DNA from 3 places in the Halomonas sp. CnH100-B genome. Region 1 is predicted to be linked to each of the others. Evidence: predicted binding sites of a transcription regulator. Region 1 holds the regulator's gene; each other region holds the start of a gene.
What was found. Region 1 encodes FNR, which switches genes on or off when oxygen is low (the NO sensors DNR and NnrR bind a similar motif). Its sites were predicted from a motif close to TTGATNTANATCAA; they were not measured.
Positions count from the first base shown of each region.

Region 2: the regulator FNR is predicted to act here: its motif matches at 1,728-1,741, upstream of NH398_RS13625 (OmpW family outer membrane protein).
Region 3: the regulator FNR is predicted to act here: its motif matches at 2,424-2,437, upstream of ccoM (cytochrome c oxidase subunit CcoM).

Region 1 covers NZ_JAMXRX010000003.1:142,595-146,766, reverse strand. Annotated here, with positions in the region: gene hemN (oxygen-independent coproporphyrinogen III oxidase) at 1-1,228, shown strand, start outside; gene fnr (fumarate/nitrate reduction transcriptional regulator Fnr) at 1,286-2,035, shown strand; gene ttcA (tRNA 2-thiocytidine(32) synthetase TtcA) at 2,025-2,933, opposite strand; gene NH398_RS07385 (DNA polymerase III subunit epsilon) at 3,009-3,659, opposite strand; gene NH398_RS07380 (putative nucleotidyltransferase substrate binding domain-containing protein) at 3,665-4,172, opposite strand, start outside.
Region 2 covers NZ_JAMXRX010000005.1:294,939-299,110, reverse strand. Annotated here, with positions in the region: gene NH398_RS13635 (DUF3549 family protein) at 1-328, opposite strand, end outside; gene NH398_RS13630 (YqcC family protein) at 614-946, shown strand; gene NH398_RS13625 (OmpW family outer membrane protein) at 1,018-1,644, opposite strand; gene putP (sodium/proline symporter PutP) at 1,848-3,347, opposite strand; gene putA (bifunctional proline dehydrogenase/L-glutamate gamma-semialdehyde dehydrogenase PutA) at 3,693-4,172, opposite strand, start outside.
Region 3 covers NZ_JAMXRX010000001.1:453,202-457,373, forward strand. Annotated here, with positions in the region: gene NH398_RS01970 (SEC-C domain-containing protein) at 1-324, shown strand, start outside; gene NH398_RS01975 (MFS transporter) at 340-1,710, opposite strand; gene NH398_RS01980 (peptidylprolyl isomerase) at 1,843-2,361, shown strand; gene ccoM (cytochrome c oxidase subunit CcoM) at 2,497-2,622, shown strand; gene NH398_RS01985 (hypothetical protein) at 3,011-3,427, shown strand; gene NH398_RS01990 (GGDEF domain-containing protein) at 3,427-4,172, shown strand, end outside.

The DNA of each region.
Region 1 (4,172 bases):
ACCGCTCTCACTGTACGTGCACGTCCCGTTTTGTCGGAAAATTTGCTTTTACTGCGCGTGCAACAAAATAGCTACAAAAAATACCGCTCTGGCCGAACCCTACTTATCACGGTTGGATCGCGAGATGGTGCTCACTGCGCGCCATTTGGATACAAAGCGTCCGGTGCAGCAGCTGCACTGGGGCGGCGGCACGCCAACGTTTCTCACTCTGGCTCAGATGAGCGATTTGATCGACCGCTTAGACGCACGCTTTGGCCTCTCCAATGCGCCGGACCGTGATTACGCCATCGAAATCGACCCACGTGAGGCGGATGTCTTTACCCTGCGCCATTTGCAGTCGCTGGGCTTCAACCGCTTGAGCTTGGGCGTACAAGACCTCGATCCACAGGTACAAGCGGCGATCAATCGCGTTCAGCCCCGGGTGCTCACCGAAACGCTAATGGATGAAGCCCATCGGCTCGGCTTTCGCTCGCTCAACCTCGATTTGATTTATGGCCTGCCCTTACAAACCGAGAAGAGTTTCGCGGACACGCTGCGCCAAGTGATCGAGCTAGGTCCCGCACGGCTGTCGGTGTTTAACTATGCGCATCTGCCGACCCGCTTTGCGCCCCAACGACGCATCAAGGACGCCGACCTGCCCAGCGCCGATGAGAAGCTGGCCATGCTGCATACCACCATTGCGATGCTGACCCAGGCGGGCTATGTGCATATCGGCATGGACCATTTCGCGCGCCCCGACGACAGCTTGGCCAAGGCGCAGCGCAACGGCACCCTGCAGCGCAACTTTCAAGGCTATTCCAGCCACGCCGAGTGCGACTTGATTGGTTTGGGGGTATCGGCCATTTCTCGGATCAACGATAGCTACGCGCAAAACCCTACCCGGCTCGCTGACTATGAAGCGGCCTTAGATGAAGGTAGGCTGGCGACCGTGAAAGGGTTACGTTTAAATAAGGATGACCTAATGCGAAGAGAGGTCATCGAGCGGCTCATGTGCGATATGGCCATTGACCTCGACACTGTCGGCCAGCGCTGGCAGGTCGATGCCGCAGATTACTTTGCCAACGCCCTTGAGCGGTTGGAAATCGCCGAACGGGATGGCCTGTTAACGCGTCAGGGGCTTCGGCTCACCGCCACCCCGGTGGGGCGGCTACTCATTCGACACCTGGCCATGGCCTTCGACACCCACTTACAACGCCAGGATGGCCAGCGCTACTCGAAGATCGTGTGAGCGCCTTGAGCCACCTGCCCCCTGTACCCATGATGGCGAATAAGAAGGGAGACCCCCATGTCATATCCTGCCAGCCAACGACGTTCACTGCTGCAAGAAGCGCGCTGCCAAACCTGTAGTTTAAGCTCGCTGTGCTTACCGCTTGCCCTGGAGCTTGAGGATATGAGCCAGTTCGATGCCATCATTCGCCGTCGCTCGCCGCTGAAGAAGGGCGAACCGCTGTTTCGTCAGGGCGACGCGTTCACCAGCGTTTATGCCGTGCGCTCTGGCAGTTTGAAACAGGTGACCAGCGAAGGGAACGGTAACGATCAGCTCACCAACTTCTTTCTGCCCAGCGAGCTGGTCGGCTTGGACGGTATCGACGAAGAGCACTACCCCGGCACCGTGATTGCCCTGGAGACTACCACGGTGTGCGAAATTCCGTTTGACCGCCTGGACACCCTCTCAGAAGAGATACCTGAGCTGCGCGGCCAACTTTACCGCAGTATGAGTAAGGAGCTGCGCGATGACCGACGGATGATGCGCTTACTATCGCGCAAAACCGCCGACCAGCGGCTGGCCAGCTTTTTAATTACCCTCTCTGACCGCTTCCGTCGCCGGGGTTACTCCCCCTACAGCTTTCGGCTGTCGATGTCGCGGGCCGATATGGGCAACTACCTGGGTCTGGCGGTGGAAACGGTCAGCCGTATTCTCAGCCGCTTTCAGCAGCAGGAGGTGGTGGCCGTTTCGGGTCGCGAGGTAAATATTTTGGACATGCAGCGCCTCATCACCCTGGCAGAAGAGGAGGCGCAGACGATTACACGTTAAACGCCTGAATGCGGCTCTCCATCAGCGCCGCCTGCTTCGCTTCCAGACCGGCAAAGTCGAATAGCTCGCGGTCGGCAAGCTGGGAAGGGGCGACGTTGGTGACGGCTTTGAACATGCTCTCCAAACGGCCAGGGTGCTTCTTGTCCCACTCTGCCAACATCTCTTTGACGATCTGGCGCTGCATGTTGGGCTGTGAACCGCACAGGTTGCAGGGAATGATCGGAAACGCCATCAGCCGTGAAAACTCTGCAATGTCCGCCTCTTTGCAGTACGCCAGCGGGCGAATCACGATATTTTTCCCGTCATCAGAGAGCAGTTTCGGCGGCATGGCCTTCAGCGTACCGCCGAAGAACATATTCAGGAACAGCGTTTCCAGAATGTCTTCCCGGTGGTGGCCCAGGGCAATCTTGTTGGCGCCAATCTCGTCGGCAAACCCATACAGCGAGCCACGGCGCAGACGTGAACAGAGCGCGCAGGTGGTCTTTCCTTCCGGCGTTTTCTCCTTCACGACCGAATATGTATCACGTTCGAGAATGTGGTACTCCACCCCCAGCTTGTCTAAGTACTGGGGCAACACGTGCTCCGGGAAACCAGGCTGTTTTTGGTCCATATTGACCGCCACGAGCGAGAAATTGACCGGCGCGTTGCGCTGAAGATTGCGCAAGATCTCCAACATCGTGTAGCTGTCTTTGCCACCGGAGAGACACACCATGACCCGGTCGCCCTCTTCGATCATGTTGTAATCGATGATGGCATTTCCCACTTCGCGCCGCAGGCGTTTTTGCAACTTGTTGAATTCACGCTTCTGCTTGGCATCCTGCAGCTCATGCTGCTGGGCAAGGGACTCGTCAGACGCGCTGTCTGACGCAGTAGGGTCAAAGTAGTCAGGTTGTAACATGATCGTCGCACTGCCGATGGGTGAAGGAGCAGCGCGTATTCTAACAACACTCCGAAGCTCTACCCAATACAAACCCTAGGCCGTCAGGGCGATCTCACGCTGTAAACGCAGGTAGAGGAGCGCGCTGGCGGTGGCTTCACTGACCACGCTGGGCCAGATCAATGGCGGTAGCTGCCAGCGAGCCAACGCTACGCCAAGCGGGTCGAGGGTATCGATGTGTGGATGCAGCCGCCGCAGCTGTCGCCCATGCAACTTGGCAACGTCCACCTGGGCGTTGGGGAGACCAAACCCCAATACGCTTTTGAACAGCCCGTTCAAAGGTTCGAGGGTGTGCTCCAACTGCCAGCCGACCAGCGGCCGGTTGCCGATGAAGTCGGCCAACTCCGTCAGGCACTCGGCATCTGGCGTGCGCGGCGCGTCGGTGGCGTGTAGCTGGTGATGGCGTCGCAGGGTAGCAGGGACTAGCGCGGGCGATACCGACAACGTGGCCCACCACATACGACTGGTGTGCACACGGCGCGGGTTCAGTACCACCGCCGCTACGCTGATCACCGCTGGCTGACCCTCGCTCACCTGGCAGGCCATGGCCACGGACTCTTCCCCCATGTAGGGCTGAAATAGCCAGGCATACGGCGAATCGGCCCAGCGGCGACGGTCGCTTTCTCGCTGAAGCAGCGTTCTCAGCGAGCCGCTGAGCAGCGTCATGTGTCGGTCTAACAGGCGCATTCCGCTCACGAGTACTCCAAATGATAGCGGTGGGAAAGACGCTGCTTGAAGTCTTTCACGATGTGCAGGGCTTCGCGCAACAGGTCTCGTTCCAGTGAAGAAAGCTCTTGTACCACGACCCGATTGGTACGCTTGGCGTGGGTGCCCTCCATGTCCTGGAGCTGCTGGCGAAGACGCAACTCGGTGAATAGCGCCAGGGCTTCGCCGAGATCATCGGCAAACCGTCGATCCAACCGCCCATCGATGGCCAGGGCCTCCAGGCGATCCAGGGTCGACGTGGCCTTGATGCGCCGCTCAAGCGCCATGGTGCGCACGCCGTGCACGATAGGGAAGATGCCGCCTTTTTTGATATCGATACCGTGTTGGGGCTTCTTCAGCGAGCCAAATAGCGTCAGCGGCGTCGAGAAGCGCAGCGCTGCCCGAGCAAAGTAAGAGAGCAGCAGCTCATCGTGGGAGCAGCGCTCGAACAGCGCCTCACGTATTTGATCCAGTAGCGCGGGGTTACCTGCCACG
Region 2 (4,172 bases), on a different contig from region 1:
CTGCGTCCAAGTCGGTCGCGGCGGCGTTGCGTCCTAGGGTTTCCAACAGACGATTGATAAACCCGTCACGCTGGGCAGGCGAGAGCATGCCTTGCTCATCCAACGGCAGTGCCAAGAACCAAATGGCAGGCTCTTCCATGGCCCCCAAACGGAAGACGATGGCGAGCCGTGCCTGACCCTGCCAAGGCTCGGGCCATGCGTACTCGGCGTTCTCGAAAGCGCGCAATACGTCTCGTGGACACGCCGTAACCCGGCGCCCCATATGGTAAAGCGATACCTCCGCACCGCTGCGCGTAAAAAACTCATCAAGGGTGTGAATTGGCTGCATGACATCCTTCCGCTTTTCAAGCCTGCACTCTACCTTGCTGGTTTGCCACTGTCAGCCGCAACCGTTGATTAATCCGTGCTTTATTGTCTAAGTGGTTAAAAATTGAACAACTTTGCGTAAGCCGCGTGAGAGTAGCGGTGGCGACACCTTTCCATAGTTTATCCACAGCCTCTTGCAGGTTTTCTGTGAATCTGTGAATAACGCCTTAGAGAGAGGCTCGCGAGTGGCAACTTACCCACAGAGTTGGGATAATGGGCGTCAACATTGACCAACCCCAAGGTGTTTATGAGCGTCCATCAACAGCTTCAAACCGCGCTTCTCGAGCTTGAAGCCGCCATGAAGGCCGCGAATTTGTGGCGCACCCCCACGCCCGATGCGTCGGCATTTGCCAGCCAGCAGCCTTTCTGTATCGATACCATGTCGCTGCCTCAGTGGGTGCGCTATGTGTTCATTGCGCGTTTGAACGCGTTAATCGATGCCAAAGCCGCCATGCCTGCCAAGTGCGATGTCGCTCCGGCGGTGGCGGCTTACATGATGCAGGAGAAAGCGCGTGCCAGCGATCAGGTGCTGGTCGTCAAGGCGGTGGAGCGGGTCGACCAAATCGTCACCGAGAACTAAGTGCGACGTGCCGTCAACGACAATGCCCAGGGCGAACGCCCTGGGCATTTTTTTGCCACGACTGCGTGGACTCAGAAGCGGTAGCTCAATCCCGCCATGACCACCATGGGATCGATGGCCACAGTGCCTGCAGCAGCCCCATTGATTTTGGCGTCGGTGTCGATGTCCAGGTACCACGCCGCAGCGTTCAGTGCCCAGTGTTCGTCGATCAGTAGGTCGACCCCCACTTGGGCGGCGGCGCCCCAGGCGTCGTCCAGCTCGAGTTCGCCAATGGCTAGGCGCTCATCGGAAAAACGCGTGTAGTTGATGCCCGCGCCGACGTAGGGTTGCACCGGCGACTCGCTACCGCCCAACGGATAATATTGTAGGGTCAAGGTGGGCGGCAGGTGTTTGGTGGAGGCGAGATGGTCGCCGTTGAGGGCAATGTCGTGCTCGAAGGGAAGCGCGGCCAGTAACTCGACACCTACCTTATCGTGGAAGCGGTAGCCTAGTGTAAACGCAGGGCCGGTTTTGTCTTGAACATCGACCGCGAAAGCCCCACCGGCCAGCGAGCCGTTGTCGCTCTTGGGCGCCACCTTGGCGACCCCCACGCGGGTGAAAATATCGCCCGCCCCATAGGCGAACGCCTGGGAACTGGCGGCTAAGGTAGCGGCGGCAAGTCCGGCGGTGAATAGAGTAGGCAGTGATAAAAGGCGCATAGCGTGGCTCCTGGACGATCGTGTGAGTATGGTGGGTTGCGTTAACCCTGGAGCCAGTGTATCGAGCCAGTGCGAGGGCGTTATTGACCTGGGGCAAAGGGGGAGGGAGTTGGGGAGTTCGTAGGGAGTGCTGGCGTGAGAACGCTGCCCATAAAAAAGCTCAGCGGGTTTCCCCGCTGAGCCTGCTGCATCAAACCGACGTATTACGCGTCTTGACGGTCGATGTGCTTGTATTCGCCAGCATCCGCCGTCACGCTGCTCACCACCAGAATGGCGATGAACGAGGCGATGAAGCCAGGAATGATTTCATAGATGCCCGGTCCTCCCATGAAGGAGCCGTTCCAGCCCAGGGCAATCCACAGCATGACGGTCACGGCACCTACGATCATACCGGCAACGGCGCCCGCACCGTTGGTGCGTGACCACATCAGCGACAGGATGATCAGCGGGCCGAAAGCCGCACCGAAGCCTGCCCAGGCGTTACTCACCAGACCCAGTACCTGAGAGTTTTCGTCCGAAGCAATGATCGCGGCGACGATACCCACCAGCACGACGCAGATACGGCCCACGGCGACGCACTGCTGCTCCGAGGCTTTCTTATGCAGGAACAGGCGGTAGAAGTCTTCGGTCAACGAGGAAGAGGACACCAGCAGCTGACTGGAAATGGTGCTCATGATGGCTGCCAGCAGCGCAGCATAGAGGAAGCCAGTGATCAGCGGGTGGAACAGCAGGTTGGCCAGCACGATGAAGATGGTTTCCGGATCCTGAACGTCCAAGCCGTTACGAATGGCATAAGCGCGACCAAAGATACCCAGAGACACGGCACCAATCAGCGAGATGAGCATCCACGCCATACCGATGTTACGGGCCGTTGGTACGTCTTTCTGCGAACGGATCGCCATGAAGCGCACGATGATGTGCGGCTGACCAAAGTAGCCTAAGCCCCAGGTGACCGCTGAGAGCCAACCAATGAACGTGAGACCTTCGGACCATGACAGCAGCGTGGGATCGACTTCATTGAGCGTCTGAGACGCCTGCGAGAAGCCGCCGCCGCCTTCACCGAACAGTACGACGGCAGGCATGATGATCAGCGCCAGCATCATGATGCAGCCCTGAACGAAGTCCGTCATGCTCACGGCGAGGAAGCCGCCTACGACGGTGTAGATCAGTACCACGCCCAGGGTGATGATCACGCCCATGGCGTAGTTGCTCATGTCACCGAAGTTGTAAACGCCGGTGAAAGCGCTTTCGAACAGTTTGCCACCCGCGACGAGGCCTGACGCGGTGTAGACGGCAAAGAAGACCACGATGACGACGGCCGATACCGTGCGTAGCGACAGCGCGCGGGTCGGGAAGCGGTTGGCCAAAAAGGCCGGGATGGTAATGGCATTGCCGTAGTGAATGGTTTGTTCACGCAGGCGCGGCGCTACCAGCAGCCAGTTGAAGAACGCACCCACCAGAAGGCCGATGCCGATCCAGGCAGAGCCCAGGCCAGAAACGAACATGGCACCGGGTAGCCCCAACAGCAGCCAGCCGCTCATGTCCGACGCGCCCGCTGAGAGGGCCGCTACCTGTGGACTGAGGGTACGCCCCCCCAGCATGTAGTCTTCAGAGGAAGACGTGGCCTTGCGCATTGCATAAACGCCAATGGCGATCATCAGCGCGAAGTAACCGAATAAGCTAATCCATACACCTGTAGCCATGAAACTTCTCCAATGTGTGAGGACGACGCTACGCTACGTACAAAAGCATCGGCGGGTGCTGACCCTTTTGTACACGGCGAGCATCGACAGGGGCTGCGTTGGCCGAATCGTCACGGCCATGACACAGCCTTGTTGTTGTTAACCCTGAGTCGTGATGTCACTACCAGCCGTCGCGCCTTCGCGCGACGAAGCATGAGAGAGTTGATGGGTACGCGTGTGTGCAAAGTTCCCCGTGCCCGGTGGGCGGCCTAGACAGGCCGCCCGTGCCAGGGCCATTGCTCTATTATTGTCAACCATGAGACGGTTCCTTTTCAGGAGTTCAGGTTAGTTGTATTGATGAGCCGTTTACTCATCCCCTAGCGCCAGAAGCGACGCGTTGCCACCTAGGGCGGCGGTGTTGTTAGTAATCGTTTTCTCGGTCACGAAGCGCTGCAGGTAGTGCGGTCCGCCCGCTTTCGGGCCGGTGCCGGACAGCCCTTGGCCACCGAACGGCTGAACGCCAACAACAGCCCCGATGATATTACGGTTGATATACACATTGCCTACTCGAATTTTCTGCGCTATTTCAGCGGCAAAGGATTCGTTACGGCTATGCACCCCAAACGTCAGGCCATACCCCCGGCCGTTGATGTCATTGATGACCTTATCAAGCTCGCGTGCTTTGAAGCGCACGATATGCAGCACCGGGCCAAACTGCTCGCGCGTCAGGGCGTCGATGCTGTCGATGGTAAAGGCCACTGGCGGTACGAAAGTGCCGTGTTGGGTATGCTCCGCGGTCATCGGCGTTTCAGCGACCAAGCGGTTTTCGCTTTTGAGCTTTTCGAT
Region 3 (4,172 bases), on a different contig from region 1:
CGTAACGAAGAGGCACTGGCACTGACCGAAGAGCCCCAGAAAGACGATGGTTCATTGGTGCTAGGGCTTCTAATGGGGCGCACGCTGGCGCTCTATCGGTTAGGCCAGCAGGCAGCGGCGGAAATCGCCATTCAAGATGTCATGGCACACAACCGCCATGCGCTGGAGCTGATCTGCGCCGAGAACCCCAGACCTTCCATGCCCCACGCCGATGGGCAGGTCGACCCTGGCTCCCGGGCCGAAGCATGGCAGTACCGCACGCTGATGCGTGACCAGTGGCGCACGACTCCTGGGGCGCTGGAGTGGCTAGCCAACCATCGCTGAGCCTCCCTGACGGTCTTATTGGCCTGCCCCGTTCACCGGGGCAGGTACGAGCTGCTTGTCGCGGCTGATCCAGATCGCCAGCACAATGGCGGGTAGGCCGAGCAGCGTGGCCACAACGAAGAACGTGGCATAGCCCTGAGCACTCACGACGATGCCACCAAACCCGCTGAGGAATTTCCCTGGCAGCGTCATCAGTGACGAAAACAGCGCGTACTGCGTGGCGGTATACGCGCGCGAGGTCAAGCTCGACAAAAACGCGATGAATACCGCGCTGGCGAGGCCGTTAGCGAGGTTATCACCGATGATCGTCACCACCAGCATCGGCACCTGATTGCCAATCAGCGCAAGCACCGCAAACAACAGGTTGGTGACCATCACCAGTCCTGCGCCAAAAATCAGCAGTGGGCCAATGCCATAACGGGCCACCAGTAGACCGCCAAGAATCCCCCCGGCAATGCTCATGGCAATCCCAAATATATTGGTGACGTTGGCAATGGTCGCCAGTGAAAAGCCCAAGTCGATATACAGCGGGTTGGCCATGGAGGCCATGGCCAAGTCGCTGATGCGAAACACGGCAATGAATAGCAAAATGCCCATCGCCTTCACGCCAAAGCGACGAAAGAAGTCGGTAAACGGGCACACGATGGCGCCAATCACCCAGGCGCCCATACGCCGCAGCGGTTTCGGCTGGCCCCGGCTGGCGCGGATGAAGGCGCGCACTTTGGGCTCGTGGATGAGCTGCACGGTCAGCGAAGCGCGTTGGGGCTCCGGTCGAATCAAGACGGTGAGCACGCCAATGCCGACCAGAGCCGCCATGGTGAGGTAGGCGGCGTGCCACGACACCGCCGAAGCCACATACAGCGCACCGGCACCCGCCGCCAGCAGCCCGCCGCGATAGCCGATGATATAGGTGGAGGCCATGGCCGCCTGGACATCGTCATTGGCGGATTCGATACGGTAAGCGTCTATCGCAATATCCTGCGTCGCGGAGCCAAACGCCACCAGCAGCGCAAAGGCGGCCACCCAGCCCAAATTACCCACGGGGTCGACGCCCGCTAAGCCAATGAGGCCAGCGGCAATCATGCCTTGGGCCAGCAGCATCCAGCCTCGTCGTTGCCCAAACGCCCGCGTCAGTAGCGGTAGAGCAAGCCGGTCCACGACAGGTGCCCAGAAGAATTTGATCGAGTAGAGCATCCCGATCCAGGCAAAAAAGCCGATAGCGGCAACGTCGACGCCATCGCTACGCAGCCAGGCAGAGAGCGTGGAAAACACCAGTAAAAAGGGCAGGCCAGCGGAAAAGCCTAAAAACAGCATGGTGATCACTGGCGCTTTGCAGTAAATACCAAGCGCCGCCAGCCAACTGCGCTGGGGAGTCGGGGTGGGCATGTAAGGACGTACTCCCAAAAGAAAACATCGGTGACGTGGCCCGCTGAAAAACCCGACGATGTTAGACTGTGTCTAGGGTTCATGGTCAGCGTTCCATGACAAAGCCGACAGCTTACCGGAGAGGAGTTTTCCATGTCGATTACCGCCCATCAGGTAGTGACCTTGCACTACGTGCTTAGCGATGTGCTCAGCGATGGCAGCACCCGCGTGTTGGATGACTCCCAGGCGCGTCAACAACCTTTGGAGTATCTGCACGGCCACGACAACATTCTGCCGGGCCTGGAGCGTGATTTAGCCGGTAAAACGGCAGGCGACGAGCTGCGCGTTACGCTGGCACCCGCCGACGCGTATGGCGTGCGTAACGAAGACCTGGTGCAAGAGGTGAGCCGCGCCTCGTTTGGCGGTGCGGCGATCGAACCCGGCAGCCGGTTTCAGACCGAGGGTGAGGCTGGCCCGCAGATCGTCACGGTGCTCGCCATCGACGGCGATAACGTCACCGTGGACACCAACCATCCGTTGGCAGGCCACACGCTGCGCTATCAGGTGACGATTTTGGACGTTCGTGAAGCGACCCGTGCCGAGCTTGCCAAAGGCCACCCGCTGCCCCCAGGCACCGAGCATCGTAGCGTAGAAGACCGCAAAGTTCTTTAAGCCCCCAAAAAACTGACCTGCATCAAGTTCGCGATCGCCGCCATGGTGGTCATTGGTAAAGCTTGATCCAGGTCAGTTTCCTCTTTTCTGGACGCAGTACGATGGCCCCATACATCACGGCGAGAGGGGAACATCATGTACTGGGACGAGGCTGTTATTTTCGGCTTGGCCACTGTCGCTTTAGTGATCGCTTTTATGGTGGGTTGGGTAGGTTTCGTGATTCGCGATCATTTGCGCAAAGGCGAACGTAAAAAGTCGTGACGCCGACGATGCCTTAGCGCGAGCGCGACGCGGCTCTAGCCAATCGGCTGTGACAGTCGTCAGGGGAGGGGGCTTACGCCAAGGTGTAAGCTTCCTGTTGCCGGCCCAATGGGCCGGCTTTTTTATGCCTCGTGTTTATACCGCGTCATGCCATGGAGGAGGAGAGGTAAGAGGCGGTTGAGGAGAAATAAGACGGAAGCGTGAGTGTTAATTGGCGTTGAAAAGCATTGGCGGTCATGCTCTGGTAAAGTGCCTCGACCACTATCGTGCACTAAACCAAACTAGGAAGCTGACCGCGATGAAGGCTGTTCTGTCTCGTTTGTCCTTACGTTGCAGTGGGGCGCTCTCAAAAGCAGCTAGGGGGCTCGTCGTTTTACTGCTTGTCGGCGTGCCACTCAGCGCCAGTGCCCAGGCGCTTAGCCTGATCAATGGTGATTCCACACAAAAAGTAGCGCTGGGGGATCTGCGCGATCGCGCCGATACGAGCTTTACCGTTTTCGACCCCTTTCAAGGCCGCGACGTGGAGATGCGCGGGGTCTCCTTTCGTGACTTTTTGATCGAGCATTTTGGCGAGGTGCCGCCCACGCTGCACTTCACCGCCTGGGACGATTACGAGGTAAGCCTGGGGGGCTGGGATGACCCGACCTGGTATTTGGTGACCATCGAGGAGGGTGAGCCGCTGACCCTGCGCTCGCGGGGGCCGATTCGATTGGTCGAGCGTGAATACACGGGGCGCGATGTCGAGAACTTGCGCGACTTCAACGACTGGATTTGGATGATTCGTAGCATCGAGGCGCAGTGGTGATGTCTACCGAGCCTGAGAAGCCGCCCGAGCCGCCGGTTCGCTGGGGATCGGGCAGGCTGTTTACCTGGCTCTCGCTGAGCTTGATGAGCTTCGTGGGGCTGATGGTGCTGATCGTTTACGAGGCACGCTGGGTCTATCCGGAAATCCAGGCGTACTTTAGCCAGACCGGCAGCCTGACGGGGCAGCAGTTGGCCACCCGGGCTCGGGGGTACGTGCAGCGTGCCCAAGAGGAGCTGCTCGTCGCGACGTCGCCGTTGGAGGTTGGCAATGCCCGCCACTCGTTGGAATTAGCCTATGGGCTCTTCGACGTAGATATCTATCGGCAGAAGTACGCCTGCACCGCCCCCAGTCTAGCGCTCATGGATGACATCGCCGACCTGCTCGACACCGAGCAAATCGACCCCTTCGACGCCGCCCACGCGCTGTTCGTACCGGTGCAGTGCTTGACCAGTATCGAAATGAATCAGCTCGACCGTCGTGGTATGGCCATCAACGACTTTTCATCCAGCACTCGCCGTCACAACCAAGTAATGACCTACTCCAGTGTGCTGATTTTTGCCCTTGGCCTGCTGTTCTGGGTCATGCACCAACGTCAGCTCAAACGCACCGAGCGAGCGAACGCAGAAAAATTTGCCTGGATGGCCAGGGCCATGCGCGACCCGCTGACCGGCATCGGTAATCGGAGCGCGCTCTATCAGGACGTGGCGAGGTATTCGGGGCGCTCCATGGGGCTGATTCTGGTCGA